Regions from separate parts of the Colwellia psychrerythraea 34H genome, predicted to be linked through region 1. Evidence: predicted binding sites of a transcription regulator. Region 1 holds the regulator's gene; each other region holds the start of a gene.
What was found. The regulator sigma-54, encoded in region 1, starts transcription at its own class of promoters, with help from an activator protein. The targets are predictions, from matches to a motif close to GTTGGCACGNNNNTNGNNT.
Positions count from the first base shown of each region.

Region 2: CPS_RS21535 (DUF2726 domain-containing protein) is a predicted target of sigma-54. The motif match lies at 5,563-5,581, and genes of this name have one in related genera.
Region 3: CPS_RS22790 (PEP-CTERM sorting domain-containing protein) is a predicted target of sigma-54. The motif match lies at 7,831-7,849, and genes of this name have one in related genera.

Region 1 covers NC_003910.7:4,791,864-4,802,336, reverse strand. The annotation lists gene yjgA (ribosome biogenesis factor YjgA) at 1-420, opposite strand, end outside; gene pmbA (metalloprotease PmbA) at 663-2,024, shown strand; gene mgtE (magnesium transporter) at 2,179-3,537, opposite strand; gene CPS_RS20385 (HPr family phosphocarrier protein) at 4,019-4,294, opposite strand; gene rapZ (RNase adapter RapZ) at 4,310-5,164, opposite strand; gene ptsN (PTS IIA-like nitrogen regulatory protein PtsN) at 5,465-5,917, opposite strand; gene hpf (ribosome hibernation promoting factor) at 6,026-6,313, opposite strand; gene CPS_RS20365 (RNA polymerase factor sigma-54) at 6,340-7,857, opposite strand; gene lptB (LPS export ABC transporter ATP-binding protein) at 7,965-8,705, opposite strand; gene lptA (lipopolysaccharide transport periplasmic protein LptA) at 8,710-9,318, opposite strand; gene lptC (LPS export ABC transporter periplasmic protein LptC) at 9,305-9,874, opposite strand; gene kdsC (3-deoxy-manno-octulosonate-8-phosphatase KdsC) at 9,871-10,416, opposite strand; gene CPS_RS20340 (KpsF/GutQ family sugar-phosphate isomerase) at 10,416-10,473, opposite strand, start outside.
Region 2 covers NC_003910.7:5,062,481-5,072,953, reverse strand. The annotation lists gene CPS_RS21560 (DMT family transporter) at 1-273, opposite strand, end outside; gene CPS_RS21555 (beta-ketoacyl synthase) at 563-2,458, opposite strand; gene CPS_RS21550 (GlxA family transcriptional regulator) at 2,609-3,643, shown strand; gene CPS_RS21545 (GGDEF domain-containing protein) at 3,700-4,578, opposite strand; gene CPS_RS21540 (dUTP diphosphatase) at 4,818-5,462, shown strand; gene CPS_RS21535 (DUF2726 domain-containing protein) at 5,655-6,338, shown strand; tRNA gene CPS_RS21530 (tRNA-Thr) at 6,614-6,689, shown strand; tRNA gene CPS_RS21525 (tRNA-Tyr) at 6,750-6,834, shown strand; tRNA gene CPS_RS21520 (tRNA-Gly) at 6,896-6,969, shown strand; tRNA gene CPS_RS21515 (tRNA-Thr) at 6,986-7,061, shown strand; gene tuf (elongation factor Tu) at 7,144-8,328, shown strand; tRNA gene CPS_RS21505 (tRNA-Trp) at 8,794-8,870, shown strand; gene secE (preprotein translocase subunit SecE) at 8,964-9,344, shown strand; gene nusG (transcription termination/antitermination protein NusG) at 9,362-9,949, shown strand; gene CPS_RS21490 (glycoside hydrolase family 9 protein) at 10,263-10,473, opposite strand, start outside.
Region 3 covers NC_003910.7:800,392-810,864, reverse strand. The annotation lists gene CPS_RS03520 (hypothetical protein) at 1-55, shown strand, start outside; gene CPS_RS03515 (PEP-CTERM sorting domain-containing protein) at 648-1,397, shown strand; gene CPS_RS03510 (S8 family serine peptidase) at 1,493-3,313, opposite strand; cyclic di-GMP riboswitch class I at 3,406-3,490, opposite strand; partial or broken gene CPS_RS03505 (transposase) at 4,010-4,303, shown strand; gene CPS_RS03500 (metalloprotease) at 4,721-5,809, opposite strand; gene CPS_RS03495 (TrmH family RNA methyltransferase) at 6,242-6,784, shown strand; gene CPS_RS22790 (PEP-CTERM sorting domain-containing protein) at 7,051-7,773, opposite strand; gene prsT (XrtA/PEP-CTERM system TPR-repeat protein PrsT) at 8,030-10,473, shown strand, end outside.

The DNA of each region.
Region 1 (10,473 bases):
GCGTTCGATTTGTGGAAATTCAGTAATCAAAGCTTCAACAGCGTCATTTCCCTGATCAATTAATTCATCTCTAATCGCTTCTAAACGAACAAACTTTGCCGTTTCTTGTTGATGTTTATTAGCCATAACCTCAATAGCATGATGAATGGGCTCTAGGTCGGTTTCCAAAAGTATTCTAGCGGTGTGACGAATATGACGACGTAAAGCTTCATGTTTATTGCTGATCTTATCAGCTAAAATCATCGCATCTTTTATGTCTTCACTTAAAGGTAAGCGACTTCGTTGATGCTTAGACATTTCTATTAAGCTCTGTGCAAAATCTTGTAATTTATGCATTTCACGCTTTACTTCGCTTTTACTTTTTAACTCTTCTTCCATTTCTTCTGAAGATTCGTCGATATCGTTGGCTGACTGGGGCATAATAATGTCTAATACCATGTTAAAATAAATTATAATTACCCTTATTATATCACTAAATTAATTGAGGCTGTTGATCTTTTGCGGTCAAACCTTGTTCGAGTGAGAGTACTTTAATCACGACGAGCCGTGTGAACTAAGCAGAAACAATAAAAATAATCTTAAGTGTTCAACAGCCCCTACATTCTAGGTAGCTATTGAAGCCTTATTACTCCTTAAAAAGAAAAGAGAAAGTAGAAACCAATATGACCTTAGCCTCTAAATCGCATGATCCAATAACTAAACAACTTAGTGAAGTGAAAGAACGTGTTGCCACCGTACTTGAACTCGCTAAATCACTTGGCGCAGACGGTGCTGAAGTTGCTATGAGCCGTCAACAAGGCTTAAGTGTCAGTACACGCATGGGTGAAGTGGAAAATGTTGAATTTACCAACGACGGTGGTTTAGGTATCACTGTTTACCGTGAAGGCCGTAAAGGCAGCGCTTCTACAGCGGATTTGTCAGAGCAAGCATTACTTAAAACAGTTACCGCAGCAGTAAACATTGCTAAATATACCTCGGTAGATGATTGTTCAGGTCTAGCAGATAAGTCGCTTCTGGCAATGCAGCCAATTGATTTAGATTTATATCACCCTCATGAAATTAGCACTGAAGAAGCAATCGAACTCGCCAAAGAATGTGAGGAAAGCGCCTTAGCCGTTGATCCACGAGTGAGTAATTCAGATGGTGCTAGCTTTGATACCTTTGCTGGTTTTAAGGTCTATGGAAATAGTCATGGACAGTTAGTGGGTTACCCAAGTACCCGTCATAGCTTAAGTTGTGTGATGATTGCCAGTGATGGTGATGACATGGAACGTGACTATGCATACACGGTTAATCGTGAATTCTCTTTGTTAGAAAGCGCTAAAAATGTTGGTCTACAGGCCTCCCAAGAAGTTTTGTCACGTTTAAAGCCTCAAACAATCCCAACAGGTAAAGTACCAGTACTCTTTAGATCTGATATTGCGAATACTATTTGGGGACATTTTATCGCAGCTATTAGTGGTGGAAATCTATATCGTAAATCATCTTTCTTACTTGATGAGATTGGTAAAGATGTTTTTCCTAAATTTTTGAATATTAGTGAAAGACCGCATATTGCCAAGGCGTTGGCGAGTAGTGCATTTGATAGTGAAGGTGTATTAACGCAAGATCGTGAGATTATTAGCCAAGGAGCATTGCAAACTTACTTGTTAACCAGTTACTCGGCTCGCAAGCTAGGATTAACGACAACGGGCCATGCTGGCGGCATTCATAACTGGTTGGTAGATGCCCAAGGACATGATGGCAGTTTTGACGCCATGTTAAAAACCTTAGGCACAGGTTTATTGGTTACTGAGTTAATGGGGCAAGGAGTAAATGTTGTTAATGGCGATTACTCACGTGGCGCGTCAGGATTTTGGGTAGAAAATGGTGAAATAGCCTACCCAGTAAGTGAAATTACCATCGCTGGTAATTTAGCTCAGATGTTTAAGGGGATTGTCGCTGTTGGCTCTGATGTGGATATGCGTGGCAGTATCCGTACTGGCTCTATTTTAATTGATGAGTTGCAAGTTGCCGGACATTAAAAACTAAAGTTATTACTATTACTATTACTATTATTCTTAGTTTAGTTACTAGTAAAGTGATTCATAAAAAAGCGTTATCAATTTTGCTATTGATAACGCTTTTTTAAAGATAAAATTAGGTGTTTCTATTTGGTAATGCACTAGGTAAACAGAACTAGGTTAGTAAGAGCGTAGCGGTTCCTAAAAATGCGAAAATACCTACAACATCAGTTACCGTGGTGATAATAACGCTGCCTGCAAGCGCAGGGTCTATATTGAGGCGTTTTAATAACAACGGAATACTTACACCAGCAAGCCCGGCTGCAGTCATGTTCATCAGCATAGCGAATGCAATCACGCCGCCAAGCATTAGATCCTGCTTCCAAATCGCTACTACAGTCGCAATTAACGTCGCCCAAATAATACCATTTAAAAAACCAATAGCGACTTCTTTACTGAGCAGTGCGCGAGCGTTACTGTCACCGACATGACCTAGCGCCATACCACGAATAACAAGCGTTAAGGTTTGATTACCAGCAACACCGCCCATGCTCGGAACTAAAGAATTTAATACCGCCAAAATGGCTAGTTGTTGAAAAACACCCTCAAACATACTGGTAACAGCAACCGCCATTAATGCGGTAATCAGGTTAACACCAAGCCATAATGAACGCTGTTTAGTACTTTTAATGACGGGAGCAAAGGTATCTGCCTCATCATCTAAACCAGCCATACTCATCATGGAGTGTTCTGCATTTTCACGAATGATATCGATGACATCATCAATGGTAATACGACCTAGTAAGTGGCCTGCGTCATCAACAACGGGTGCAGAAAACCAATCATGACGTTCAAAAAGTTGCGCAACATCTTGCTCGCCCAACTCAGCTTGCACCGCTTCAACTTCAGCATTAATCAAACTAGAGACAATGGCCTCTGCTTTAGCTGTTACGATTGCTGCTAGTGATACTGCGCCAATAAATTTATTGTTACGATCAACAACATAGAAAGAGTCGGTTGCGTCAGGAAGGTCACCCTTAAGGCGTAAGTACCGTAATACCACATCAACCGTTACGTCCGGACGTAAGGTGATAGTATCGGTATTCATCATACCACCAGCAGTGTCTTCCTCGTAAGATAATGCTGTTTCGACACGACTACGGTCTTGCGAGTCCATCGAGTTCAGTACTTCATTATAAATACTGTCTGGTAGGGTACGGAAAACTTCAGCTAAATCATCAATATCCATGCCTTCGGCAACAGCAGCGAGCTTTTCAGGTCGCATGCTTTTAAGAATACCTTTACGAACTTCTTCATTAAGCTCTTCAAGTACTTCACCGTGAAAGTCAGGATCAATAAGCTGCCATAACACTGGGCGGCTTTTAGCAGTAGAAGACTCTAAAATAAGGGCTAAATCATAAGCAGGCATGTGCTGTAATAGTTTTCGCACGTAGACGAACATACCACTGCCAAGTGCTTCGTTGACTTGTTGTAATCTTTGTTGGTTATACTCTTGTTCTGATATTTCTGGCATAGCGACTCTGCTTCTGTAATGTATAGTGCACAGAAAACCCTCTAAAGAGTGTATCGCTGAGAACGTTGCGAAACGGAGGGTCATACCTATTGGACTAATTAATTGTACAACTTAGAACTACATTAGCGAGCTTAGAACAAGTGAAATTATTTAAATATAGTTATTCTATATTTCATTAATTTTATGATGATATCAGTTTGCTAATGAGTTCCCAAAGGGCGAGTACCTAATAAAGGCAAAGGCTTACATGCATCGTTATTTATATTGACAAGGAAATTACCATTCTCTTCAATTAATGCCTTACCTCTAAGCCTTTTCATTCTCGCTAAGTGGGCAATAAATTGGTCCACTTGGTTTTATTATTGTTGAAAAGAATAACAGCTTTCTTTGGAAAACAGCTGAAAGTCGGCTTAAGTTTATCGTAACTTAGTGGTTTTATCAGCTTTTTTATCTTATAAGGGGAGCTTTTATATAGGTTTTTTTATTCAGCTTCGTCGAACTTATCAGAAATAAGTTGGCATATTTCAGCGAGTGCCAACTGTGCGTCTTTGCCTTGTGCGGTGATATTTACCATTTTTCCTTGACCGCCTGCTAGTAACATTAGCGCCATAATACTACCAGCGTCGGCTTCTTTACCGGCTAATTCTAGGGTGATTTTCGCGGCAAACTTTTGGCTTAATTGCGCTAATTTAGTTGCGGCACGAGCGTGTAAACCCAATTTATTACAAATGGTCACTTGTTGAGAGATAACATTCACTGTTGTGCTCACTTATTAGGTGGATTTAATATCAATATCTCTATGATGCGTTTGTATATCATCACGCTCTTTACGGAAATTCTTAGCTAACATCTCAGCGATATAAACAGATCTATGCTTACCACCAGTACAACCAATGGCTATAGTCACATAGCTACGATTATTTCGTTCTAGATGTGGTAACCAAGTCATCATAAAACTGTTAATTTGCCAAATAAATTTAGTAACAATAGCTTGGCTGGCAAGAAAGTCTTTTACTTCTTGATCGACGCCTGTTTGACCTTTGAGTGATTTTTCCCAAAATGGATTAGGTAAGAATCTAGCGTCAAATACATAATCAGCATCAACAGGAATACCGTGTTTAAAACCAAACGATTCAAATACTAATACCATAGAGCCTGTTTTTTTACCTAAAATCCGCTCTCTGACTAAATCAGCCAATTGATGAGGGCTAAGTTGACTGGTATTTATATATAGATCGGCATTAGTAGATATAGGCTCGAGTAATGATTTTTCTAAAGCAATTGCTTGATCAAGTGCCATATTCTCTTTAATAAGGGGATGCAAACGGCGTGTTTCACTAAAGCGTCTGATTAAGTCATTATCATCGGCATCTAAAAATAACGTGTTAACGTCTACTGCTTTAGGTAAATAAGCAATAATTTCTGGGATATCTTCTGGGTCTTTCGGTAAGTTTCGAACATCGAGACTTACCGCAACGTTTTCATAGTCATTGATAACAGTATGGGTTAATGCCGGCAGAAGATTAATAGGGATGTTGTCTACACAATAATAACCAAGATCTTCTAAAACTCTTAGTGCAACCGATTTACCTGAGCCTGAGCGACCACTAACAATGATTAATTTCATTTATACTATTCCGAATGCGCGGCAACTTATACCCAAGCCACATGAAGATGCAGGTTTCAGCTGGAATTAGAAACGCCTTTAGGCAAGGCATTGATTGAAGAGAATAGTTATTCTATTGTCGAAATCAATAACGTAGCATAAAGCGTTTCTAAACCAGCCCTATGGGGCCCCTGAGCGGCTTATGCTCGTCGTTGCCTCCTTTTTTAAGGGAATAATCCTTAATAAAATGAGGCGCCTTGATCATAAATCGCTCAGCGGTCCTGAAACACACAGCTTCAAGTGGCTTGGGTATATCTATTGCTAGCTTGCTTGTTGAATTAAGTTATAGAGTGCCTGATTATCATTGCATTTTCGAACTTGCTTGATCATCTTTTTATCACTAAATAGTTTAGCAATATTTTGTAGCGTATCTAAATGTTCTTGGCAGCTATTTTCGGGCACAAATAAGGCAACAAAAATATCTACGTCTCTATTATCTATGGCATCAAAATCGATTGCCTTTTCTGTTGTTATTAACACCGCAACAGCTTTACTTGTATTGGGCAATCGACCATGTGGGATCGCAATACCGTTACCTATACCAGTGCTACCCATTTTTTCTCTATTGAGTAAACTATCTAATAGTTCATCTTGCTCTATATCAGTTATTTGAATCGCAGCGAGTTGACAAATTCTTTCTAGAATACGTTTTTTACTGGTTACTGCTACATCACAACTAGTACAGCTTGTTGTTAATATTTCGGATAATTGCATAATCGTGTTAATGGTTTTAAGGCGCCACTTACGCTAAATCATTTAGCTCAGGACGCCTGCTTTAATAGGCTTTAATTACTTTAAAGCGGTCTTTCGGGCTAACTCAACTTAATGATGAGAAACCTTAGCTTTATACTTAAGAATCTGCCTATCAAGTTTATCAACTAAGGTATCAATAGAGGCATACATATCGGTGTTGACTGCAGAAGCAAATACTTCACTGCCATTCATATGAACATTAGCTTCAGCTTTTTGATTAAGCTTTTCTACGGTAAGTACAACATGGACATTATTAATGTGATCAAAATGTCGTTCTAATTTTGAGAATTTTGTATCGACATATTCGCGCAATGAACTAGTTACTTCAACATGGTGTCCAGAAAGATTAATTTGCATAAACATGATCCTTTTATTGTAGTCTTCTAAAGTAAACTCTTACGTTGATTTGACGGTGGTATCGCTAATGATTCTCGATATTTAGCAATTGTACGTCGTGCCACTTTTATTCCCTGCTCAGCTAATAAGTTAGCCATTTTACTATCACTTAACGGTTTAGCAGGTGTTTCCGCTAAGATAAGTTTTTTAATCAAAGAACGAATTGCTGTAGATGAACATTCACCACCATTCTCTGTACTGACATGACTAGAGAAGAAGTACTTGAGTTCAAAGATGCCTCTTGGCGTGTGCATATACTTTTGTGTTGTAACACGTGAGATGGTGGATTCGTGCATATCAACAGCTTCAGCTATATCGTTTAGTACCATAGGTCTCATGGCTTCAGCACCATGTTCTAAAAAACCTTGCTGGCGTTGAACAATACAATTGGACACTTTAAGTAGTGTGTCATTGCGAGATTCTAAACTCTTAATAAACCATTTAGCTTCTTGTAAGTTGGATCTAATAAATTGTCCATCATCAGTTGACGACTTCATTGTTTTAGACATTGCCGCATACTGTTTATTAATCGACAATTTAGGTGCAGTATCAGAATTTAATTCAACGACCCAACGGCCATTTTTTTTCTCAACAGAAACATCTGGAATAACATACTGGTCATCGCCTTTAATTACCGCATCACCCGGACGAGGGTTCAAGCTTTGAATTAAACGCATTACTTCACGTAGCTGATCTTCTTTTAATTTGGTTTTACGCATTAACTGGCGATAGTCTCGATTACCAAGTAGATCGATATGGTCGTTGATTATTAATTTACTTTCTTTCAGGTAAGGGGTATCAGCACTAAATTGATTTAATTGAATAAGTAAGCAATCAGGAATGGAGCGAGCTGCGACACCAATAGGATCAAACATATTAATACGTTTTAATACGGCTTCTACTTCATCAAGCTCGAGCCCTTCAGTGCCAACACTCTCTAAGATATCTTCTGGTGATACAGTTAAATAACCGGCGTCATCGACTGCTTCTATAATAGCAATTGCGATGGTTTTATCAGTATCGCTGAAAGGGGTTAATTCCATTTGCCATAATAAATGATCTTGAATGGAATCAGTGGTTTCACCCTGATAGGTGTAGTCATCAGCAGGGCTACTTACTGCGCCAGTATTTGATACCCCAGCACTGTAGCTTTCTTCCCAAGTAGTATCTATATTTAGTTCTTCTGGTATATCACTTTTTTCCATCGCCTCAGTAGTACTGATTTCGTCAATACTGGCCTGCTGTTCTTCACTACCATCGCCCGCAGGTTGATCCGTTTTTTCTTCATTAGTATTGGATGAAAAGGCTTCTTCAAGATTATTTTGTTCACTTGAATTATCACTTTGAGCTTTTTCATCAAGTTCAAGTAATGGATTGCTCTCTAAAACTTCTTGAATTTCTTGTTGTAACTCTAACGTAGACAATTGCAACAGCTTAATAGCTTGTTGCAATTGTGGAGTCATTGTTAAGTGTTGTCCAATACGGAGCTGTAGTGTAGGGCGCATCTAGGTTATATGATTTCCTATTTATTATTCTTAGTAGTTACGCTATTACAATGGGTAACTACTATTCTATTAAGTATTCTGGCTAAATATACTAGCCTATCGCTTTACTATAGCGTGAATTGTTCGCCAAGGTATACATCTCTGACTTTTTGATTAGCAAGAATTTGATCTGCATTACCTTGCGCAATAATTTCACCATGACTAACTATATAAGCATGCTCACAAACGTCTAATGTTTCTCTCACATTATGGTCTGTTATCAAGATACCTATGCCTCGCTGCTTTAAGTGTAAGATGATTTTTTTAATGTCGCCAACCGAAATTGGGTCAACACCAGCAAAGGGCTCATCTAATAAAATAAATTGAGGATCTGCAGCGAGTGCTCGGGCAATTTCAACTCTTCGTCTTTCGCCACCGGATAAGCTCATGCCGGTATTGTCTTTGATATGACAAATGTGAAACTCTTCTAATAAATTTTCAAGTTTCTCAGCGCGCTGGGTTTCACTAAGCTCTTTACGTGTTTGTAATATCGCCATAATATTATCAGAAACAGTTAGCTTTCTAAAAATTGAGGCTTCTTGAGGTAAATAGCCAATACCGCTTCGGGCTCTTTCATGCATAGGAGCAAGGGTAAGGTCTTGACCGTTGAGTTTGATCGAGCCATTGTCATTGGGGACTAAGCCAACAATCATATAAAAGGATGTGGTTTTTCCGGCGCCATTGGGGCCTAATAAGCCAACTATTTGTCCTGCGTCAACTTGCAAACTAACATTCTTAACGACTTGTCTACTTTTATAAGACTTCGATAAACCATCGGCAATCAGTGTATTTACAGGTGTTGTTTTCACTGTGTTAGTTGTCACTACTGTCGCCTTCTTTTTCTACTACCTTGTCAGTTGGTTTTTCTTCTTTAGATTTTTCGTAAGTCTCTTTCTGTTTCTTGAGTACCGTTGGTTGTAAAATAGTAGTAACAGGCTGATTATTAGCGCTCCGTGCTTGTAGTTTTTCACTGACAGTATTATAAGTTATTTCATTACCACTGACTTCACTTCCAGCTTGCTTGACTAGGGCATTACCTGAAATAATGATTGTATTCGAGTTAGGGCTATAGGTTATTTCATCTGCCTGCAAGGTAATTAAGCTACCATCTTCTAGTTGTTGCTCGAATATAGCAGGTTTGCCTTTTGCCAAATAAGTTTCATTTTTTTCATCATTCTTCTTATTAACTTGACTAAAGACTTTAACTACATCGGCGGTAATAGAAATAGAGCCTTGACGAATAATAACATTATCTAAATAACTGATAATTTTATTTTTTAGATCGGCATCTTGACTTTCAGCGACTATAATTATTTCCTGTTCCAAATCTTTTATTGCCGCCAAAGCGTTACTGACAAAGAGTAAACTTGAGGCTACGGCTAAAACTGAAACTGTTTTTTTAATTAAATTAACTTTCATCATGTTTTTTATAAATAGTACGTTCATGCTGGATTAAGGTCATTTTTTTTGTGTTTAAATCGATAATTAATCCTGAGCCGTACATGGTGAAATCTCTTCCCACCACAACAACTGATTGCTCTGAACTAATGATATTGGTTTTTAAATCTAATGCTATTGTTTTGCAGTGAATCTCTTTTATTAAGCCGTCAATTTCTGTCGCTTTAATATGTACTTGATTCTTTAGCTCTACACGGTTGTCTTTGTAAAGTGTCGCTTCTTGCGCACTGACCTTCCATGGCTGGCCTTCTTTTTGCGGATATAATGTGTAATTCGGCAATTCAAAGTAACTGACTTCCAAATCAGAGTAATGCTCCATTCTTTCTGCTTCAATAGTGTGGGAGAGTTGCCCTAAGTCACTATAGATTTTACTTTCTAGCTGCTCAGCAATAAAATCCGGACGTTGCTCATCAACAATTAAAGTATCTTGTTCTATTGATGCACTACGCCATTCAATAATGCCATAAATTAGCGCACTAAGCAGTAAGACAAATAGCGCTAGGCTATTTAATCGATTCATATACTGGCGCCTGATGCTTTGTCTAAGCTATTTTGGCTTTGCATGATCAAATCACATGTCTCTCTTACCGCGCCAAATCCACCACGAGTAAAAGTGGTATAATTGGCAGAACGAAGAACTAAAGGATGTCCATCGGAAACACTAATGCCTAAGCCAACGGCTTCAATACAAGGTAAATCAGGTACATCATCACCAATGTACGCTACCTCTTCAATAGTAATGTTTAATTGTTCAATTAAATCAATTAATGCAGGTAACTTATCTTCTTGGCCTTGAATAATATGTGCAACATTTAATGCTTTCATACGATACTCAACGATAGCTGAAGTTCTTCCCGTAATAATCGCAACATCAACGCCACTAGCACCTAAGGCCTTAATGCCAAAACCATCTTTTGTATGAAAAGCTTTTAGCTCTTCACCATCATTGCCTAAATAAATTCTGCCATCAGAAAATACACCATCGACATCACATACCAGTAACTTTATTTGTTGCGCTTTAGCTAAAACGTTGTGTTCTACATTGCCATATAGGGTATTCATTAAAGTACTCCGGAACTTAAGAAGTCATGCATATTCATTGCACCTACAGGTATATTG
Region 2 (10,473 bases), 270 kb from region 1:
GCCAGCTGCAATCAATCCGTAACCATAGGTAAAACTGACGGCATAAATAAACAAAGCAAAAGCAGCAAACCATGTCCCCCCTTGTGCTATTTTTTTACCTTTTTTGATCGCTAAAAATAACCACAAGAAGAGTGCTCCTGAGACAACTCGAAGCATAATGAAGCTAGCTTCATCAATAGCCGTTTTTTCTAAAGCAAAACGAGTGATGAGCGAATTAGCAGCAAAGGCTGATAGTGACAGTAAAGTGATTAAAATGATGCGAAGCCGAGTCATATTTTGCCTTATCTTTGTTTAGGAAAACTATAATAGGAGGAGAAGTGACTCGATTTTGTACTTTAGGAAGAGCAGGAACATATCAGGTGTTAGCTTGCCATTTTAGCAAGTTATCACCATTATACCCGCTCCACTTGAAGATGCTCAGTCTTCCCCAAGGGGATGGTTTAGAAACACTTTAAGTTGCGTTATTGATTTTGACAATATATCTTCTATCAATGCCTTGCTTCAAGGCGTTTCTAATTCCAGTTGAATCATGCATCTTCAAGTGGAACGGGTATAGATAAGGTTAAACCATATCATCAAAAGGGTTTTTGCTAGGTAGTGCGATGCTATTTTTGAATTCAGTGAAGCGTAAACTATCGTTAGTTAATTCAATATTGGCTTCATCGATCAGACCTTCACCAAATTTGTAAATTAAATCAAACTGACCATCATTAGCGTTATCACGATACACTTGCTGGGCTTGTTCTACTTCAATTAACTTCTGTTGGTAAGTTGCCATTGCCTCTGCACCATAACGTTTCTCCATCATTGATAAACTTACTTTTGGAGAAAAAACAGTCGCGGTTGCATTATTGCCACCAAAGCCTTTTGAATTGATAAAAGCGATATCCATATCAGGGCAGTGCCAATGATCTGTAGCAATATTAAGGTGTTCGTTATGAACGTCTTCAGCAACTTCATCAATAGTGGTAATACCGGGCATAATATTATCACTAAAAATACCTAATGCCATTGCCATTTGATCGCCACTTGCAGGGCCTAAGGTGTGACCAATATACGCTTTAGGTGCAGCAACCGGCCAATTTTCAATGTTAAAACACTCTGCAACTTTATGATAAATTAATGACTCAGTAACGCGATTTTGTGGGGTACTAGAACCGTGCGCCAAAATAAAGCTACGTTCTTGTAATGCTTCTTTACCTAAAACTTGCTCTGCTAAAGCAACGGATTTGGCCATGGTAATATAGTTACCAGGTCCTGGTGCGGTAATTGATTTTTTGTAACCGTCAGCGTTAATGAAAACGTCGGCAACAGAGCCGAGTACTTTTGCGCCCATCTCTAAGGCAAGCGCATCATCCATCAAGACAACAAACTGTGCGCCTTCACCCATAGTAAAACCACAGTTCTGACCAAATGGACGGCTAGTTCGACGATGATCAGCAGTATCAGTACCATCAAGTTTTTTTAGCCCTTCTTCGTTGGCTAATGCACTCATGTTGCCAAAGCCTTCAATCATCTCTGGCGTAATAGGCGCTTCACTACTACCAACAATAGCGATACGTGTTCGGCCAGCGGCCATATCATGTGTTGCGGCACGTAGGTTATACAAAAATGTTGCACAAGCACCTGAGCTAGTAAAAGTAGTACCAACATTGCCAGTAACATAAGCATTGATAAAATCGGTAGACATAGTATTAAGTCCCAGCGCTAATTGCTTAGAGCTGACACGAGAACCGGTTAAACGGCTTTTAACTAAGCCACCAAAGCCTTCATCATGCATTTGTCCTGCTATTGAAGCTGAGTAGGTACCAACTTCATCGGGACTAATTTTATCTAGAATAGCATCCCATTCTAATCCGGTAGAGCGAATAGCATCTGTCGCCGCAAAGATTGTTACTTGCAAACCGCGCGGATGGTTTCGACTTTTGTAAAGCTCAGTAGGATCGAATCCTGTAGGAAATTGACCCGCGGCTTTAATCGGATTATCACGGTACGAATCGTGAGTAATTGTTAGTTGCTCAGGAATTTCGACAGAAACTCTACCTGCACCTAAGTCAGTAACCAACCATGAACTTGGTACCGGTTGAGGTAATTCTTTAGCACGTAATTCAAACGCTATAGGCTTATCTGTAGGCGTGACATTCATTTTTTGATGCCAGTGAGTCGCATCAGGATCAAAATGGTTTTTTTCAATTTTACGAATTAGGGTACCAGCAAGAATTTTTTGCCCAAACTTGCTTTCGATCTCTTCAGCTAAAACAAGGTTACCGTCACCATCAACTAAAGCACCATCTTTTTTTGTGACAATTTTCATTAAGCTTGCTAATCCGACAAATGTTTCTTGGCGTGCTTGAGCAGTTAATTTATCGATTACTATACGTCGGAAGCCTTGATGAAATGAGGTACGGCCTGAAGCATTAATACCGCCCATGCCAATAATTAAAGGTAAACGTGTCATGTAATAATCCACTTAAAGAATTTGAATAAATGCAAAATAGTCGTATTGCGTTTGATAGTGTCTATTCTAATGACTCCTCAAAATAATAATAAGCCAAAATGGCCTTGTAGTATGCAATAATGGCCAAAAATAACGAAAAGGAAAGGAATGATGCCTAATAAGCGGATAAAAATAGATTATCTAACAAATAAGTTAACGGTAAATTTAGTTATTTATCCGCATGTATTAGCCACGGGAGTTACTTTACCCATAGAGATGTTACTCGCTGGTGAGGCTTTTGCTAGGCGTTATGATAAATCAGTATTAAAACTAGACACGCAATTTTTAAGTGAATCGTCAGTTAAAATAAAGTCACGTGCAGGCATTACCATGGTTGCCGATATCACCCTTGATAGTGAATTATTAGTTAAATCAACCCCACCTGATATTATTATTGTGCCCAGTTTGTGGCGTAATCCTCGCCCCGTACTTAAAAGTCATGAAAAATTAGTTGCTTGGTTAAAGCATTGCTGGCAGCAAGGAAGTACTTTAATTGGTGTTGGCACTGGGGTGTGCTTTTTGGCAGAGTCAGGTTTATTAGATAATCACTCAGCAACCACGCATTGGCATTATGTTGAGCAATTTAAGCGAGACTATCCACAAGTTGATTTAAAGCCCGATTTCTTTATTACGCAATCTGAACGTATTTATTGTGCAGCTAGCTTAAATGCATTGGCAGACATTATTGTTCACCTAATCGCTCAGCATTACGGTAAAGAAGCGGCACAAAATGTAGAACGAAATTTCTCCCATGAAATACGCAAGCCTTATGAGGAACAACGTTATTTGGAGGGATCGGGTGATAGGCATGCGGATGAATTGATTGCTGAAATTCAATTTTGGCTACGGACAAATTTAAATACTGAATTAACCCTGACAGAAATTGCTAAGCAATTTGGTATGAGTCAACGCTCATTTACCCGCCGGTTCAAAGCGGCAACGGGCGTTCGTGCGACACAATACTGGCAGCAGTTAAGAATAGAAACAGCAAAAGAACTATTGGCATCAAGTAATTTAACTATTCAAGAAATAGCAGATCAGGTGGGTTATCAAGATCAAGGACATTTAACTCGATTATTTAAGAAAGACTTACATTTAACGCCGAAAGCTTATCGCGCTATGGTAAGGAAAAAACTGTTCAGTTAAAGTGAGCATATCAAACAGTAAGGTCTGCCCATGAATTTGAACTATAAATTGAAATTTTATGTTACTGAATGATAAGTCACTTTATTTTTTCCATGGGACTTCGCTTCATAAAGTAAATTATCAACTCGCTTAGCTATAGAGTTGGGACCATCACCAGTAGTTACTTCACAAATACCTAAACTGATGGTGATATTAATATCGGTAAGAATAGTATTAAAAGCCACAATTTTTCTTAATTTTTCGGCTAACTGAATCGCATCAACTTTAGTTTTTGACTCTGATAAAATGACAAATTCTTCACCGCCAATTCTAAATAGATGGTCAGTTTCTCGAATATTTTTCTCGATAAGCGCACCAAAACTCCGTAATACCGTATCGCCAACATCATGACCAAAGTTGTCATTAATATTTTTAAAATCATCAATATCTATGCTGATAATTGAGAAAGGGGTTTGGTAACGCTCAAAAACAGCGAGTAAAGATTTAATTTTAAGGTTATATGCTTTTCTGTTTTTTATCTGTGTAAGTTCATCCAATAATGTTTGTTGCTTTAATTGTTGGTTGGCTTTCTCTAACGAAGTGATATCACGACTAATGCCTAAAATTCCGGTGTTAATACCATCATAAACAAAAGGAATTTTTTTGGTTAACAGATAAACTTTGTTGTTATTAGGATAGACAACCCATTCTTCATTGGATCTGACACTACCTTCAGCTAGCATGAGTTTGTCGTGCTTTCTGAATAGGCAAGCCAAGTCATGATCAAATATTTCAAAATCATCCTTGCCTATAAGGTCCTCAGCTTTTTTGCCGACAAAGTTGAGGAAAGCAGTATTACAGCCAATATATCTGAAGTGTTTATCTTTATAAAAAATCAAATCATCAATGAGATCAATGACGGAGTTAAGTAGTAGGTTATTGTCTAAATACTTCATAGAACTTTCCTTGAGCTAACTCGTTTACTTGGTGATATGGTAACAATAAGCAGAGGGAGAAGAGTTTTACCTACCTAATATAGTCATAAAGCCACTCTTAAAGCAAAAGAAACAGCTAATACCTTTCGAGCTGATGTAGCGCTAACTTGGTCAATAAGTTAATCCGTTTAGTATAATACTTGTCACAAGCTATCAGCTACGGCAAAATAACAGTACTAACATTATTATTTGAGAAATACATGAGCGAAAAACTATCAACTGCACTCTCTATAGCCGAGAAACAAATTAGCCAAATGCTGGTCATGCAAGATGCGATGAACAGTCGTGTTAGTGACACTTGGCGTGAAAATGGCTATGAATGGTATCGTGCAATTTGGGTAGAATGTGCTGAGATGTTAGACCATCATGGTTGGAAATGGTGGAAACACCAAGAAATTGACATCGCTCAAGTGCAATTAGAACTCGTTGATATTTTTCACTTTGGTTTGAGTTTACGTTTAATGTCTGGTGATAGTGCCGAATTAATTGCCAGTGAACTTTCAAAAGAATTACACCAAGGTACGGCAGAAAGTGACTTTAAAATAGCGCTAGAAAACTTAGCATCGGCTGCTGTTACAAGTAGAGCTTTTGATGCCAAAGCTTTAGCTGACTGCATGTCGTTAATGAATATGGATCTAGATGAATTATTCAGACAATATGTAGGTAAAAATACACTAAACTTTTTCCGCCAAGACCACGGTTATAAAGAGGGTAGTTATATTAAAGAGTGGCACGGTGAAGAAGATAATGAAGTATTAGCAAAGCTAGTTACTACTTTAGATACTGGTGCAGAAGATTTTCAGCAGCAATTATACCAAGCGTTAGAAGAAAAATACCCTGCCTAAATTAATACTACTATATAGGTGCAGTATTTGACGCTGCATCTATTTCTTAAATAAGTATTATTCAAAATCATATCTTAATAAACCTTTCTAAACATCGATCTTCGGCACAAATTTTGCTTAATCAAGGTTAAGTAGTACGTTTATTCTCTAATAGAGAGAAAGCGTCAAGAATTTGAATCGCTGGAGAAATGTATGGAACTGATATTATTTACCTTGATTACCTTAGTGGTAATTGTTGCCGTGTTAGCAAGTCGTTTAAATGACAATAGCTTTCCTTTTCCTTTTGATAGTAAAAAAGCAATTTTTACACCCGCAGAAAAAAACTTCCAAAATCTTGTTGAACAAGCATTAGGTGCGAAATACCGTGTGCTGAATCGCGTCAGGCTCAGTGATGTGGTAACGATACGCAATGGAGTCTCAAGTCGAGCCAGTCAAACGGCAGCAAAAAGTGCTGAAACCAAATACTTAGATTTTGTTATTTGTGATCGTAGCACTATGAAACTACTTGGCGCGATTGATTTAGTCGATACGCAGGGCCGAGGTTATAAAATTAAAAAAGACTGGTTTGTGAGTGGTAGTTTAGAAGCCGCTTCAATTCCACACCTTCGTATTAAAGTAAAAGCCAATTACACATTAGAAGAAATTAGATCTTGTATCCATACTCGCCTCTTGGGTAAATCGGCGGCTAACTTTGCACCTGAACCGAAAATAAAGGGTCGTATCATCCCGGCTCCTATGGTGAGAGCACGAAATAAATCAGTTGGCGCTTTAACAGCGGCAGCGGCTAGAGCACAAGTTGATCAACAAACGCCAATAATGCCACAAATGTCAGCAGGACAATTAGGTGGAATGCCAGCTTCCTCCTTATCACACTAAGCATTGCATTTAATTAAGGGATAACACGGCTATATATAGTAAGAAATATAGCCAAAAATATGTCCTAACAAAGAAAAATAAAGAGATCCGACATTTAACAGTGTCGGATTTTTTACTTTAACCACCAGTAACAAGCCGTTGAGCAGCAAAAACGACCTTCCTTTGAATGAAAAACCATCAAACAAACAATAAAGATGAAAAAAGTGCAAAATATTTGAATTTAGCTATTGCAAGGCGTAAAACATTACACTAGAATTCGCACCACTTAATGTAGTGCCGACTTAGCTCAGTTGGTAGAGCAACTGACTTGTAATCAGTAGGTCGCCAGTTCGATTCCGGCAGTCGGCACCATTAATACTTATTAAAGCAATGCTTTTATAGGGTACCTTGGAAAAGGTATAGGCTTAAAGTGGAGGGGTTCCCGAGTGGCCAAAGGGATCAGACTGTAAATCTGACGGCTCAGCCTTCGGTGGTTCGAATCCACCTCCCTCCACCATCTTTCGAGTTATACTTTGTTGAAAAGTATAGTTCAAAAAAAAAGATATCTGATAGAAAACGCGGGCGTCGTATAGTGGTAATACCTTAGCCTTCCAAGCTAAAGCTGCGAGTTCGATTCTCGCCGCCCGCTCCAATCTTTGTATATGAATGCTGATATGGCTCAGTTGGTAGAGCGCACCCTTGGTAAGGGTGAGGTCGGCAGTTCGAATCTGCCTATCAGCACCATTCCTAGATTAATCTATCCTTATCTCAAATTAAATATCAAACTTAAACAGTAAATAATTACTATACCCAGAGGTATCTTACAATGGCTAAAGAAAAATTTGAACGTAATAAACCACATGTAAATGTTGGTACTATTGGACACGTTGATCACGGTAAAACTACTTTAACAGCCGCTATCTCTGCGGTATTAACTAAAGTTCACGGTGGTGAAGTTAAAGATTTCGCACAAATCGATAACGCTCCTGAAGAACGTGAACGTGGTATTACAATTAATACTTCTCACATCGAATACGATACTGAAGCACGTCACTATGCACACGTAGATTGTCCTGGTCACGCCGATTATATCAAAAATATGATCACTGGTGCTGCACAAATGGATGGCGCTATCTTAGTAGTTGCTGCTACAGATGGTCCTATGCCACAAACACGTGAACACATCTTATTGTCTCGCCAAGTTGGTGTTCCTTTCATCATCGTTTTCATGAACAAATGTGACGTTGTAGATGATGAAGAATTATTAGAATTAGTAGAAATGGAAGTTCGTGAACTTCTTTCTGAATATGATTTCCCAGGTGATGACTTACCGGTAATTCAAGGTTCTGCTTTAGGCGCTCTTCAAGGCGATGAAGCATGGGAAGCGAAAATCATTGAGCTTGCTGATGCACTTGATACTTACATTCCAGAGCCAGAGCGTGCAATCGACGGAGCATTCATCATGCCTATCGAAGATGTATTCTCAATCTCAGGTCGTGGTACAGTTGTAACAGGTCGTGTTGAACGTGGTATCATCAAAATTGGTGAAGAAGTAGAAGTTGTTGGTATCCGTGATACACAAAAATCAACTTGTACAGGTGTTGAAATGTTCCGTAAGCTTCTTGACGAAGGTCGTGCTGGCGAAAACTGTGGTGTTCTTCTACGTGGTCTTAAGCGTGAAGATGTTGAACGTGGTCAAGTACTTTGTGCTCCAGGTTCAATCTTACCTCACACTAAATTCGAATCAGAAGTTTATGTTCTTTCTAAAGATGAAGGTGGTCGTCATACTCCATTCTTTAAAGGATACCGTCCACAGTTTTACTTCCGTACAACAGATATCACAGGTGCTGTAGAGCTTCCTGAAGGTGTTGAAATGGTAATGCCTGGTGACAACCTTAAGTTTGTTGTTGAGCTAATCAACCCAGTAGCGATGGACGAAGGTTTACGCTTCGCAATCCGTGAAGGTGGTCGTACTGTTGGTGCTGGTGTTGTTTCTAAGATTATGGCTTAATTTGTCTTTAACATCGATTTAACGTCGTTGTTGGTACTCATTGACTAGCGTCAACTCCGTGCCAACGTCTTGTTAAATCATCTGTTAAAACACAAATTCATATTAGAAATAGTACTGAATAAAGAAGGTCGCTAACGCGGCCTTTTTTGTGCGCATAATTTAACGCTGGAAAGAAACTTCCAACAGTATAGAGTCGCATTTTAAATGAGTGACCGGGTTTCAATAATACGAAATAGTATTTCTTAAGAAGGCTAGTTGAGCATCTATTGCGTTTTAAATAATCATGTTCTGATTATTTAAAGATGCTATTGCAGAGAAACGGCTTATCTTAGCCAATACATCAAATACTTCTTGAGTAAAACACTGGGCTGAGTATAATAGCGCCTCACTTCTCGAGTATCTCTTATTTCCCAAAAAACTAAGATTCACCTGATAAGTGTAACTATTGCTTTATAAGCAATCTGTAGGGGTGTAGTTCCAATTGGTAGAACAGCGGTCTCCAAAACCGATGGTTGGGAGTTCGAGTCTCTCCACCCCTGCCATTTTTGAGTAAACATAGATGATTTCATTTATGTTTAAGCGACTTGTGTTTGCAAGTCGTGTTATTAGAAAGTAGATAAATACGGAATAGAATTATGAATGCAAGTACAGAAGAGCAACCAAGCAGTTCTTTCGATGCAGTAAAGTGGGGAGTTATTTTCTTACTTTTAGCGGGTGCTGTTGCGGGTAATTACGTTTACGGTGAAGAGTCAGTATTAATTAGAGCAGTGGCTGTTGTGGCAATGGTTGGTATTGCTGGTTTAATTGCATTACAAACTGAAAAAGGTCGTAATGCTGCTATATTTGCAAAAGAAGCTCGTACTGAAGTACGTAAAGTTGTTTGGCCAACACGCCAAGAAGCCGTACAGACGACAGGTATTGTATTAGTAGTGACTTTATTGATGTCATTACTACTTTGGGGATTAGACTCCGTTCTATTCTGGTTAGTTGGTTTAGTTACAGGTATGCAGGTTTAGTTATGTCTGAAGAAAATATGTCAGAAGAAAATATCTCTCCTGAAGGCGAAGAAAAGAAAGTTAATCAAAATCCGAAATTGCGTTGGTACGTAGTACAAGCATTTTCTGGTTATGAAGGTCGCGTTCAAAAAACATTGCTTGAGCACATTGAAATCCACGGTTTACAAGAGAAATTCGGTGAGATTTTAGTTCCTACTGAAGAAGTAGTAGAAATGCGCGCAGGTCAAAAGCGTAAAAGCTCACGTAAGTTTTTCCCTGGATACGTTTTAGTACAAATGGAAATGGATGTTGATGCTTGGCATTTAGTGAAAAGTGTTCCACGTGTTCTTGGCTTTATTGGTGGTACAAGTGATCGTCCTGCACCGATTACCAAGAAAGAAGCGGATCGTATTTTACAACGTCTTGAAGAAACAGATAAGCCGAAGCCTAAGACATTGTTTGAACCAGGTGAAGTTATTCGTGTTATTGACGGACCATTCGCTGACTTTAATGGTGTAGTTGAAGAACTTGATTACGAGAAAAACCGTATCAAAGTATCTGTACTTATCTTTGGTCGTTCAACGCCAGTTGATTTAGAATTTGGTCAAGTTGAGAAGGGTAGCTAAGTAGCCACTTTTTCTGAATATAAAAAATACTTGATATAATAACGCTTGCTTTGTGCAAGCGTTTTTTTTTGTGATTAATTAATCCGTTTAGTAGCACTAAATTTTCAGTATTACAGAGTCGTTATTACAGGTTAATCATTACCTGATTAATATTCGTCTGTGTAAGTTCAAGAGAAGAGTAAACGTTAGGTAAAGCTATTTAGCTATCAGCAGCTTTGATGAAAAGATTCTAATGTAGAAGTCTGTGTTTGAAGAAATTAAGAATAGGTGTTGTCAAAGGACTAAGTTTAATAGCTCAGTCCATTGATGTGAATTACTCAGTCATTGCCGTCATAGCTAACAAATACCAGGTTGAATTTTGTAACCATTGTTCTACCCAGCGCCTATTATTTTCATCAGGTCCTTCAGCCCAAGTAATGCCACGGCCATTTAGGTATGATGTTGCGCCAGTGATACCATTTGAAATACCACCATTTAACATAGTACCCGCACTTTTAGCATGCGGTGGGTTATTAACGCCAAAA
Region 3 (10,473 bases), 1.4 Mb from region 1:
AATCGTAGGTACCCCAATAAGCTTTGACTGTCTTTTTATCATTGATCTAGATTAAACAGCATAAGTAAAGCTAGTTGAACACTAGCTTTACTTAATGCTTAACCAGAGATTCAGCACGGACAGCCAAACTCTCTACTTTTCTGTATAGATCGTTTCGAGTTTGGCAACCCGTTAAACTTAGCGTTGTGTTAAGGAGTAAAATAGACACTTCATTATGACGCTGTTGCGGGGTGAGTTTATCCGTCGCTTTTCACTATTTGATGTGTCATCGTAAGTGGCTAAACATTCACCAAAGAAGTTGAGCTGTTCTTGCTCGACCACTTCACCTAACATCTCACAATATAACCGCCGAAATAGGCGTGATAACACACGAAAAGGCAAGTTTCCCCCTTATTTACACGACACCTATTTATCACTAACAAGTGATATAGTGTCAGCTTTTTTTACACAGCAATCACACACTCATTCTGTACATTATTTAACCGCATAATAAATAAAGTAAAAAAATAATCGGTATATAATTTGCTTGTCTATAGCTTATGCCATAGGGACCAAAAGGAGTTTATGGCTAAGTATACTTTTTAACAATAACGTGAGAATAATCTCTTTTGAATTTATATATTGGGATTGTTAATAAGGAATCAAATATGCGAACACTTACAATATTTACTCACATACTGCTTTTTACGCTTGCTAGCTTGTCCTATACAGCCAACGCCACTCTTATCTTAGAGTGGAATAGCAACAGTACATCATCCAATAACCCAGCCACCGGCGCATCAGCCAAAGCAACGCTTAATTTTATTAATGATATTGATTTTGCTACAAACGGGTTGGTTGTGATTCAGATGCTGATCAGGAACACAACGGATGAAATAACTGCCTTTGGCGCTGAAGCAACAACGTCAAAACTGACCGGAATAGCGTTTGACCTAGTCGCGCCCAACCAGGGGCTGGATCAAACTAACTTCACTGGTGGTAATTTTTTAACTACTATGATAATTGGTGCCGATGCTCAGCCATTTGGTACGCTAGATTTCGCAGCCGCAAATGATGGTGATTTCAACGGAGGGGGTACCCCTAATAACGCATTGTCTGAGGGAGTGGAAGATTCTTTAAGCGTAAAAGTTGGTTTCAATGGCCTTTCTGCGCTTCAAGTTGAGGCTGCGTTCAAGGTCGGATTTATGGATAGTTCGGATAGTGGGCTTAACTATGTAGCGCGCTTTCAGCAGGTCAATGGTGGCACCAACGGCAACGATGCAAGCGACAAACTTGACGGTGGAGAATGTTGTGGAGATGGTGGTGGTGGTCCTCCGACAGAGGTTCCTGAACCGAGTGTATTGTTTCTACTTGGTAGCGCTTTACTTGCCTTAAGTCTACGTAAAAAAGTTGCTTAATAATAATTGAAATATTGACCAATAAAAAAGGCACTGCCATCGCAGTGCCCTTTTACTTTTTAAGTTTTTATTAAATTTAGCGCTGTTTAATTGTTCTATTTACGGCCCTTTTTACGTGCCTGCACATTGACTTGAATACTGGTTTGATTCTGATTGCCGGCAGCATCAAATGCCTTTGTTACAATGGTATGGTATCCGTTAGCCACTTTACGGGTATTCCAACTATAAGACAGTATTGATTCAGTCGTTTGCGTTTTTAACTGGCCGTCAATATACAATTCAATTTTAGTCACCGCCGTATTGTCTGTTGCACTCACTTTAATCGCTTGATTACCGCTTATGCTACTGCCATTAACGAGGTTAGTAATACTCACACTCGGTGCTATGGTGTCTGCAACATCAACAATATTATCGATAGTCAGCCAATACGTTGAAGAATTACCTTGATTGCCTGTTGCATCATACGCCTGAGCAGTGAAAGCTACGTTACCATCAGCAATATTATTACTGTTAAAGTTAGCGCTAAATGGCGCGACAGTATCAGTACCAATTAATACACCATTGGCATATAGGCTAACAGAGCTCACAGCCATATTGTCTTGTGCATTGGCAGTGATATTAAAGGTACCTGTTTGCACGCTATTTTCTGTTGGAGAGGTTATAACAACTGTTGGTGCTTGCTGATCGATAGTAGGTGTGTTTACTACCATGGCAACCGCAGCTGCAGCATCAATTCTGCCATGACCATAATAGCTATTAAATACACCGCCATTTTTGGACTTATCTGCGCTAGCCTCTAAAATATTTTCAAGTTCATCATTACTAAGATTCAGGTTAGCTGATTTGATCAGTGCTAAGGTTGCTGCCGTTGCTGGGCTGGCAAAAGAAGTACCGTTTACAGCACCATAGCCACCACTTTTGGTCGTGGTCCAAATCCCTGATCCCGGCGCCGATACATCGATACAATTTCCGTAATCCGACCAGCTGGCTTTATTATCAGCACTGTCTGTGGCTGATACTGTGATAATACTTGGATTATCTGTACAGTTTAGGTCTGCACCACTGTTACCTGCTGAAGCGACAACCAAACCGCCTTTACTACGCATGTATTGCGCCGCATTTGTTACTGATGAGCTTGTAGTTACTTGATAACTGATATTGGCAATGTCGGCGCCATTGTCGGCTGCCCAAGTTAATCCATTCGCTATATCGCTCCAATAGGCATAACCTGAACTATCGTTAGTAATTCGTATAGGCATAATTGATGCGTGCCAAGCGATAGAGGTTACGCCATTATTATTATCACTTATTGCCGCTACAACACCGGCAACCTTAGTACCGTGACCATAGATGTCACTCGTTTCGCTGTTTCGACTAACACTGTTCCAACCGGCAATCATATTGGCTGACAAATCGGTGTGATTACTATTAACACCAGTATCTAGAATAGCTACTACCACGCCATTACCCTTTGCTGTTTCCCAAGCAGTAGGTAATTGCATTTTATTAAGGTGCCAAGCATTGTTGTAATAGGTGTCGTTGGCGATAATTTCGCTTGGTTTAACGAGTATGTCTACCTCAGCAAATTCAATGTTTGGATTATTAGATAACGCTTTAACAATAGCTTGTTCTGCATTTGCCGGTACATTGATAATGTGGGTGCGTAATTGATGAAGCTTACCTTTTGAGCTGGCTTTGTGCTTGCCTAGGATCTTTTGGAAGTTCTGCTCTGATAAGCCCGGTTGTGGTTGTACTAAAATTTGACCTTTTGCAAAAGCTGCTGAATGTTCAGGAGGATTCGCTATCGCGAAATTGCTGAAAGTTAAGGGTAATAATAATGAGCCTAGTACAAAACTTTTGCTTTGGCGTTTTATTAGTGAGCTGATTTCGATTTGATTGTTACTAACGTACTTCATTTTGTGACTCCACAATGTGTGAAGTCTACAGAAAACCTATTACTTCTTAGTGCCTGTCATTGCACATTATTATTGGCACAATAATGCTGGTAGTTGGCAGTTCCGCTGTCGTAGAATTATTCCCGTAGACCGGTGACTTTGCGCCACTTTCTTTCGAAAGTTTTGCTCTTTTCAATTACAGCTACTTAGTAATTTATATTATAAATTACTAAGTAGTTGGTCAGATTAAACTCAAGGTTAATTTGACCTTCTTGTGCTGTTCGCCGCAATTCTAGTACATTCTTAAGAAGATATCCAAATATAATCGATCAAAAAACAGACAAAAATAGACTTGTTATTCTAAGCTATTCATTAACATGAAAATAAATTTTAAAAAATTTATTCAAGTTTAGATGTACTAACAAAACCTATTGATACTGATATCTTACTAGTTTCAGTACTTCGTAGTTAACCAATTATGTAATATATGTTTGTAACCTTTTGCTAAATCGCAATTTATTATTTCAGAAACCCTAGATTTAAGATTAGTATTATTCTTGCTTAATTTGAGATCGAAAAATAAGACCACGATCTAGATGCGCCCTTAAGAAAGACAATTTTTATGATGAAGAGCCCTTTAAGCTCAAAGAATTATAAAGCTGTTTTCATTTTCGCATAAATTATACCTGCACGTAATGACCTATTTGGTGGCAGTAATTAGCCGCCTGGATTGGCTTGGTCCCTCGTCAGTTTTCAACGGGAGGAAAGCCAAGGTTATTCGGTATAAGCAAACGAGGAAATAAAGGCATACGAGAGTTATTCATTCACGGTGCAAGAGCTGTTCTTGTAAGGCTAGAAAAAGCAGTCGCTATCTTTGGCAACTGGATATTAGAGTTACTCTCACGAAAACCATATAACGTCGCGGTAGTCACATTAACGAACAAACTAGCACGTATCGCATGGTCGGTACTGTCAACCAAACAAGCATTCGAAGTTAGAATGCAAACCTGATTTGCAAATGATGATACAACGGTTAAACCACTAGGTTGAAGACCTGTGGGGCACTTACCTGAACAGATTAAGTATGGTCTTTATCAGGAGTTAAAGACTGTATTGTGGCAGTAGTTAACCTTTCCACACCATAAATGTTCGCTATAACGAACACTTGACCAACAAAACATTGAAACTCTACAATCGGAATTTTACAGATGACATGTATAGCTAGAATCATACTTTTATTGTTGTGAGGTTTGCTTCGATAATATTTTAAATGACTAAATAGAAGTCTCATTGATTTTGACAAACCACACAACCTTTTAATTATGCTCAAATATCCTCATAATTATAGGCACAAAAAACCAGCTGGATAGCTGGTTTTGATTAGCACGTATTTACTCACCAACACAGTGATATCTCCTGTAAATAAGACTAACTACCGAGTATTTTAAGCGGTAATGACAAGGCGTCATTAGCTGTTTGACCAACAAACCAAATAATGGCACTTAAACCACCGACAGTAATGACATACCACAGAGCTGATACGATTTGCGCATAGCGATTTAAGGGTAATAGATCACTTAAATGTCGACGCTTGTATTCAAAGAATATTTCAATGCTACCAATAGCCAGTAAAAAACCTAGCAAGGCTAAACCGAAGTGGTAACTGATATATACCCCCAATGCTGCACCTAATACACATGCGACTAAACCCACTTTAGAGTTGATTGAAAACGCAATACTTTTAAGCACGTGTCCACCATCTAACGGCAATACCGGCAACATATTAAATAAATTAAGTAGCGCATTAAATACCGCTAAACCAGCGAGTATTTCTATATCGGTAAGCCAATAGCCAACTAAACAGGCGATAGACAGTATCAAGCCGAAGAAAGGCCCCATAATGGAAATGACAATATCTTGCCAGCGAGTATTAATTTTGTCATCGCTAAGTGCTAAGCCACCAACAAAGGGAATGAGATAAATACCTTTGGTTTTCAAACCAAAATATTTCATCGCTTTAATATGGCCATACTCATGAAAGACTAAACAGAGGATTAGTGCGATAGCAAACTCAATAGAAAACAACCAGCTATAAGCAGCCAAACTACCAGCAGCGAACAACACTTTGATGACCTTGGCACTTTTCAATAGTTTTAAACCAAGACCAGCCATACCAACAAAGCTAAATTTAATTGGTTGCTTTTCACCTTGCGTGACTTGACGTTGTTCTATGTCTTTTTCATTGAGGGTATTTTCATGTAACAGCTCCTCATTGACTAAAAGCTGAAACTGCAGGTCAAAGGGCTGCCACTGTAATGATCCTTTGAGTTCAACTTGTAGTTCTCTCTGTTCACTTCCCTCTCTTTGCAAAGAAAATTGATGTGAAAATGTCTCACTATTGGCATTAGCATTAATCTGAGAGACACATTTATCACCCCAAAATAGTTGCTGCCATCCAGCCATTGAACCTTCTAACCGTAGTGTTTGACCTAAACACTCTATTTCTAATAATTGCACTTAATTAACTCAGCAAGTAAAACCTTGCCCGATTATCGCTATATTTTCTTAACCAGCAAGGTTTATCTAAAAAAATATTGTCGATGATTACTACTAAATAAAACATGATCATGAAATTTTAAGCTTACTTAAGCAAAATACTTGAGAGCTAAGCGATTACCAATGGAAATTTTTATTGAGCCATTTAGCATAAAATGGCGAGTTCCTACTAACATTCATTTGATCTTCAGCAGATAAAGTCGCACAATCCTCGCCAAGAGCTAACACCTAAAATAACACCTTATAATGACGCACTGACATAAGCCCTGAGATACAAGTCAGAGCAATTATGTAACTATATAAATTAGTAACCAGTTACCCTAGGCATACGTAACGCAGTAAGTACCTAATTCAGACGGCGCCTAGTCATGTTAAGTAATCAGAGTAGAAATAATGGATTCAAAAATACAACTTACCAAAGAAGATCTTAGAAAGAATAAGCCAACACGAGATGAATATTTAACTAAGCCAAAAATCCCCTTGATAGTGGTATTAGATAATGTCACTAACAGCTACAACATTGGTGCCTTTATTCGTTTGGCTGATGCTTTTGCTATCGAAAAAGTCATAGTTTGTGGCGCGCTAACAATTTCAGATAAGAAAATGAAAAAAGCCTCGAGAAATGAAGCGAAATGGGTTTGCGTTGAATATAGCGATAGTACTACAGCAAGCTTACAAACATTATTAGATGAAGGACATGCCATTTACAGTGTTGAGCTATGTCATGAGTCGGTTGATTACACTAAGGTAACTTATCCTGCTAAATGCGTATTAGTATTAGGCAATGAACGCAAAGGCGTGAGTGAAGCAGCATTGAAATTAAGCCTTCAACAAATACATATTCCCATGTTTGGCATGGGTAACTCACTCAATGTGTCTACCGCTGGTGCTATTGTCTTAGCCGAATGTGCTAATCAAATTAGAAAACTGCCATAAGGCTAACATGTTGTAAGAGTCGATGATTAAAAACCAGAGACTCAAACGTGTTGGAATATTTTCAACGCGACTTAAGGTTCAGTTCCACAATAACTTTATAAGGTTGTTGGAATATTTTTCAACGGGATATCTTAACAGTTACCTTGGCAATGCAATTATATTTACGGTAACGCAAAGCAGTGTACTACGAGAAAAGTACTCAAAGATAAAAAGCCAGTCATAAACTGACGGGCTTTTTAAATAGACTTAGTTTTAACCAAGCTAATTTATGAAGTGACGTTTTTACGTCTAGCTGAAATACCAAGTAAGGCTAAAGCAAATAATGCAATAGATGATGGCTCAGGTACACTTGCTGGTGGTCCTCCTCCGCAGTTATTATCACATTTGTTCCCATAAAAGGAGATGTGAGACAGATCCCTTGGGTTGTTACCATTTAACGGAGTAGTCCAAGTTCCTGTTGAGACACTAACCGCTAAATCTAGGCAGTTTACAGAAAACTCATCAGGAGATGCACAAGTCAAATTATTTGCATCGTTATCAACAATCATCCAGTTCAAAATAAAACCAGCAGATCCTGCTTTTGCTACCCAATATGAAACGCCTGGATATTCAGCTCCAGAGTAGTTCCATGTTCCAGTACCATTTTCTCCGGGGTTGGTTTGATTTGTTAGATTATTAACATCAAAATTCCAATCAGAAGCCTGTGATGGAGCTGCAAACTTTGTCGCTCCATCGCCATCGAATTTCCCCATAATCTCAGCAAATACAGGGGAGCCAACAGTTGGTACATGGGTAATTTTACATTGCTCAAATCCTTGACCAAAATAACCACTACAATCATTTTTCTTATTTCCCTGTTCAGTCTCTGCAATCAATATTGATACTTGGAGTAAATCACCGACAGGGGTTAAGGAAGCATTAACAAAAAAGCTACTGAAAAGAGAAGCCCCTATTAATATAGCCTTTGAAAACAGGTTCTTTGAAAACATTATATTCACCTAAAAATAATTCAATTATGCACTTATCATAATCATTAACATTCACAAAAGCAAAAATCATGCCTGCTTTTTAATTTGTTGTTATATAATGATTTATTTTTTTATTGTGACTTTTAATTATCAAAATAACAAAAAGTGTAAAATTCCTAGACAGTGTAAAAAAGGTTATATAATACGGTGTTATCTTTATTCCAATAATTTTGACATAATCACTATCTAATCTTCATTTGCAATTTAGGATAGATATTTGAAAGCTTATCCGTATATATTTTTACTACTCATTTCCTCTTCGTTAGCTGCCTCACAGGAAGATAAACTTTATGAAGCAGCTCGTAGTGCATTAAACGACAACAAATATAGTGAAGCACTGATACACGTAAAAAATATACTAAAAATATCACCAGAGCACTTAGCCTCAAATATTTTAATAGCTGAAATATTGCTCGCAGACGGTAGTGCTAGTGCGGCAGAAGCATCATTAACTAAAGCTGTTTCTCTAGGTGCAAATAAGAAGCAGTTACGACTATTGTTTGCAGAATCCTACATTATGCAAGGGCAATATAATAAAACCTTGGATTACCTACCAGAGCAAACTAATGACGACAAATTAGCAGCGAAAATTTATGTACTTCGTGGTGATGCGCATTTGGGGCTACGACAATTAAAGCTATCACAAAATGATTACAACACAGCGTTAGCTTTTGATGCCAAAAACATAGATGCCAAGTTGGGATTAGCGCAAATTGCAGTTAATTATTTTCAATTCCATCAGGCAGAAAAACTCGTTGATGAGGTGTTATCTGGGTATATTCCCCCCATTAAAGCTTGGAATTTGAAAGCGAGTATTCAGCAAAGTTTAGGCAATAACGAACTTGCTCTTAATGCAATTAACCAAGCGCTGCTGATTGATAAAAACAATATTCAATCACTAATTTTTGCAAGTACTATAAACATCGAATTACAGCAGTTTGAGTTAGCAGAAAAATACGCCGATACCGTATTAGAGCAAGTGCCGAATGAACCTAAAGCTGAATTTATTAAAGCTATGGTACAGGTTAGGAAAAATGAAAATGCTGGCTTTGAAAGTGCAATAGAAACAGTTGCACAAGTACTGGATCACCTGAGTGAAGATGTGTTGCGGTCAAATCCTTCTTATTATTATTTAGCCAGTATTATTTTATTTCACCAACAAAAACATGAAGCAGCAAGACAATATATAGATGACTATTTATTGATAGATGAAAATAATATAAACGCTTTAACACTTGCTGCCACTATTGAATTAGTAGAAAAAAAACCAATGCAAGCTAAAACGTTGTTAAGTAGAGCTAATTTTTTAGACCCTGATAACCCGAAAATATTATCTATGCTAGGCATGACCTACTTAGAGCTAAGGCAGTATGAAAAAGCTCACTTCTACCTTGCAAAAGTTAAAGAGCTGAAGCCTAATTTAGGAATCGCAGACACTCAACTTGCACAAAGCTATTTAGCAACAGGAAAGCCCGAAAAAGCGATTAAGCATTTGTTAACAGCCTCTGCAGCAGAATATGATCCAACAGTGGTTGGTTTATTATTGGTTGAGTCTTATATTAAGTCTGGAAAAATGAATAAAGGCATTAGTGTTGCAAAAAACTTAGCTGAAAACATGCCAGACAATGCAAATATTCAGCATCATCTTGGTTATATTTACCAAATTTCAGGTGAAATAGAGAAGGCAAAACATCAATTTGAACAAGCATTGATAATTGAACCCAATCATGCCAAATCCATTATTAGCTTAGCTAACCTCGATTATCAAAAGGGTAACGCTGATATTGCTATTGATCGTTTAAAAGCAGCATTAATAATCTCAGCAAACGATATTGATTTAATTACAGCTTTAGCTAAGTTTTATAACCGTACTAATAATTCAGCTGCTAGCGTCATCTTACTAGAAGAACCATTTAAGCTTGATAATCAAAATGAAGAATTATTAAAAAACTTAATTGTTAGTTATGTTGGCGATAAACAGCTGATGCTTGCTATTGAAACATTGAATACTTATTTATTGAATCAAAGAAAAACAGTTGAGCTTTATCTCATGCTGGCAAGTTTACAAATAATGAATTCAGATGTGAACTCTGCAGTTAGTGCGTATAAATCGGCGATAAAACAAGACGGAGATAAAGGGACAATTTATTTGTTAATAGCCCATGCTTATCAACGATTTTCTAAAGTACCTGAGGCAATCACTGCCTATAAAAAATCGATGGCTTGGGATGGAGATAACGATAAAGCGATCATAGGATTAGCGCAACTTTATAATGCAGAAAATGATACTGACAGTGCAATAAAATTAATTAAATCGTTTGAAGTTAATCATCAGTTATCTGCCCAATTAGTCGAAGTTTTAGCTAATTCCTATTTACGTATAAATCAATATAAACTAGCTGAAATGTATTATAAAAAACGTATTAAATTAGCTAGTAATGACAGTAGCGTAGTTGGTTTAAACTTAATATACAGAGCGACTAAACGAACCAGTAAAGCAGTAGACTTATTAACAACGTCGTTAAATGACAGGCCAAACAGTTTATTCTTGAATACAGCATTAGCTGAGCTTTATATCGACCAATCTCAATGGCTCAATGCAGATAAGATATATCAAACATTAGTTCAGCTGTACCCTAAGCAACCGGCAATATTAAATAA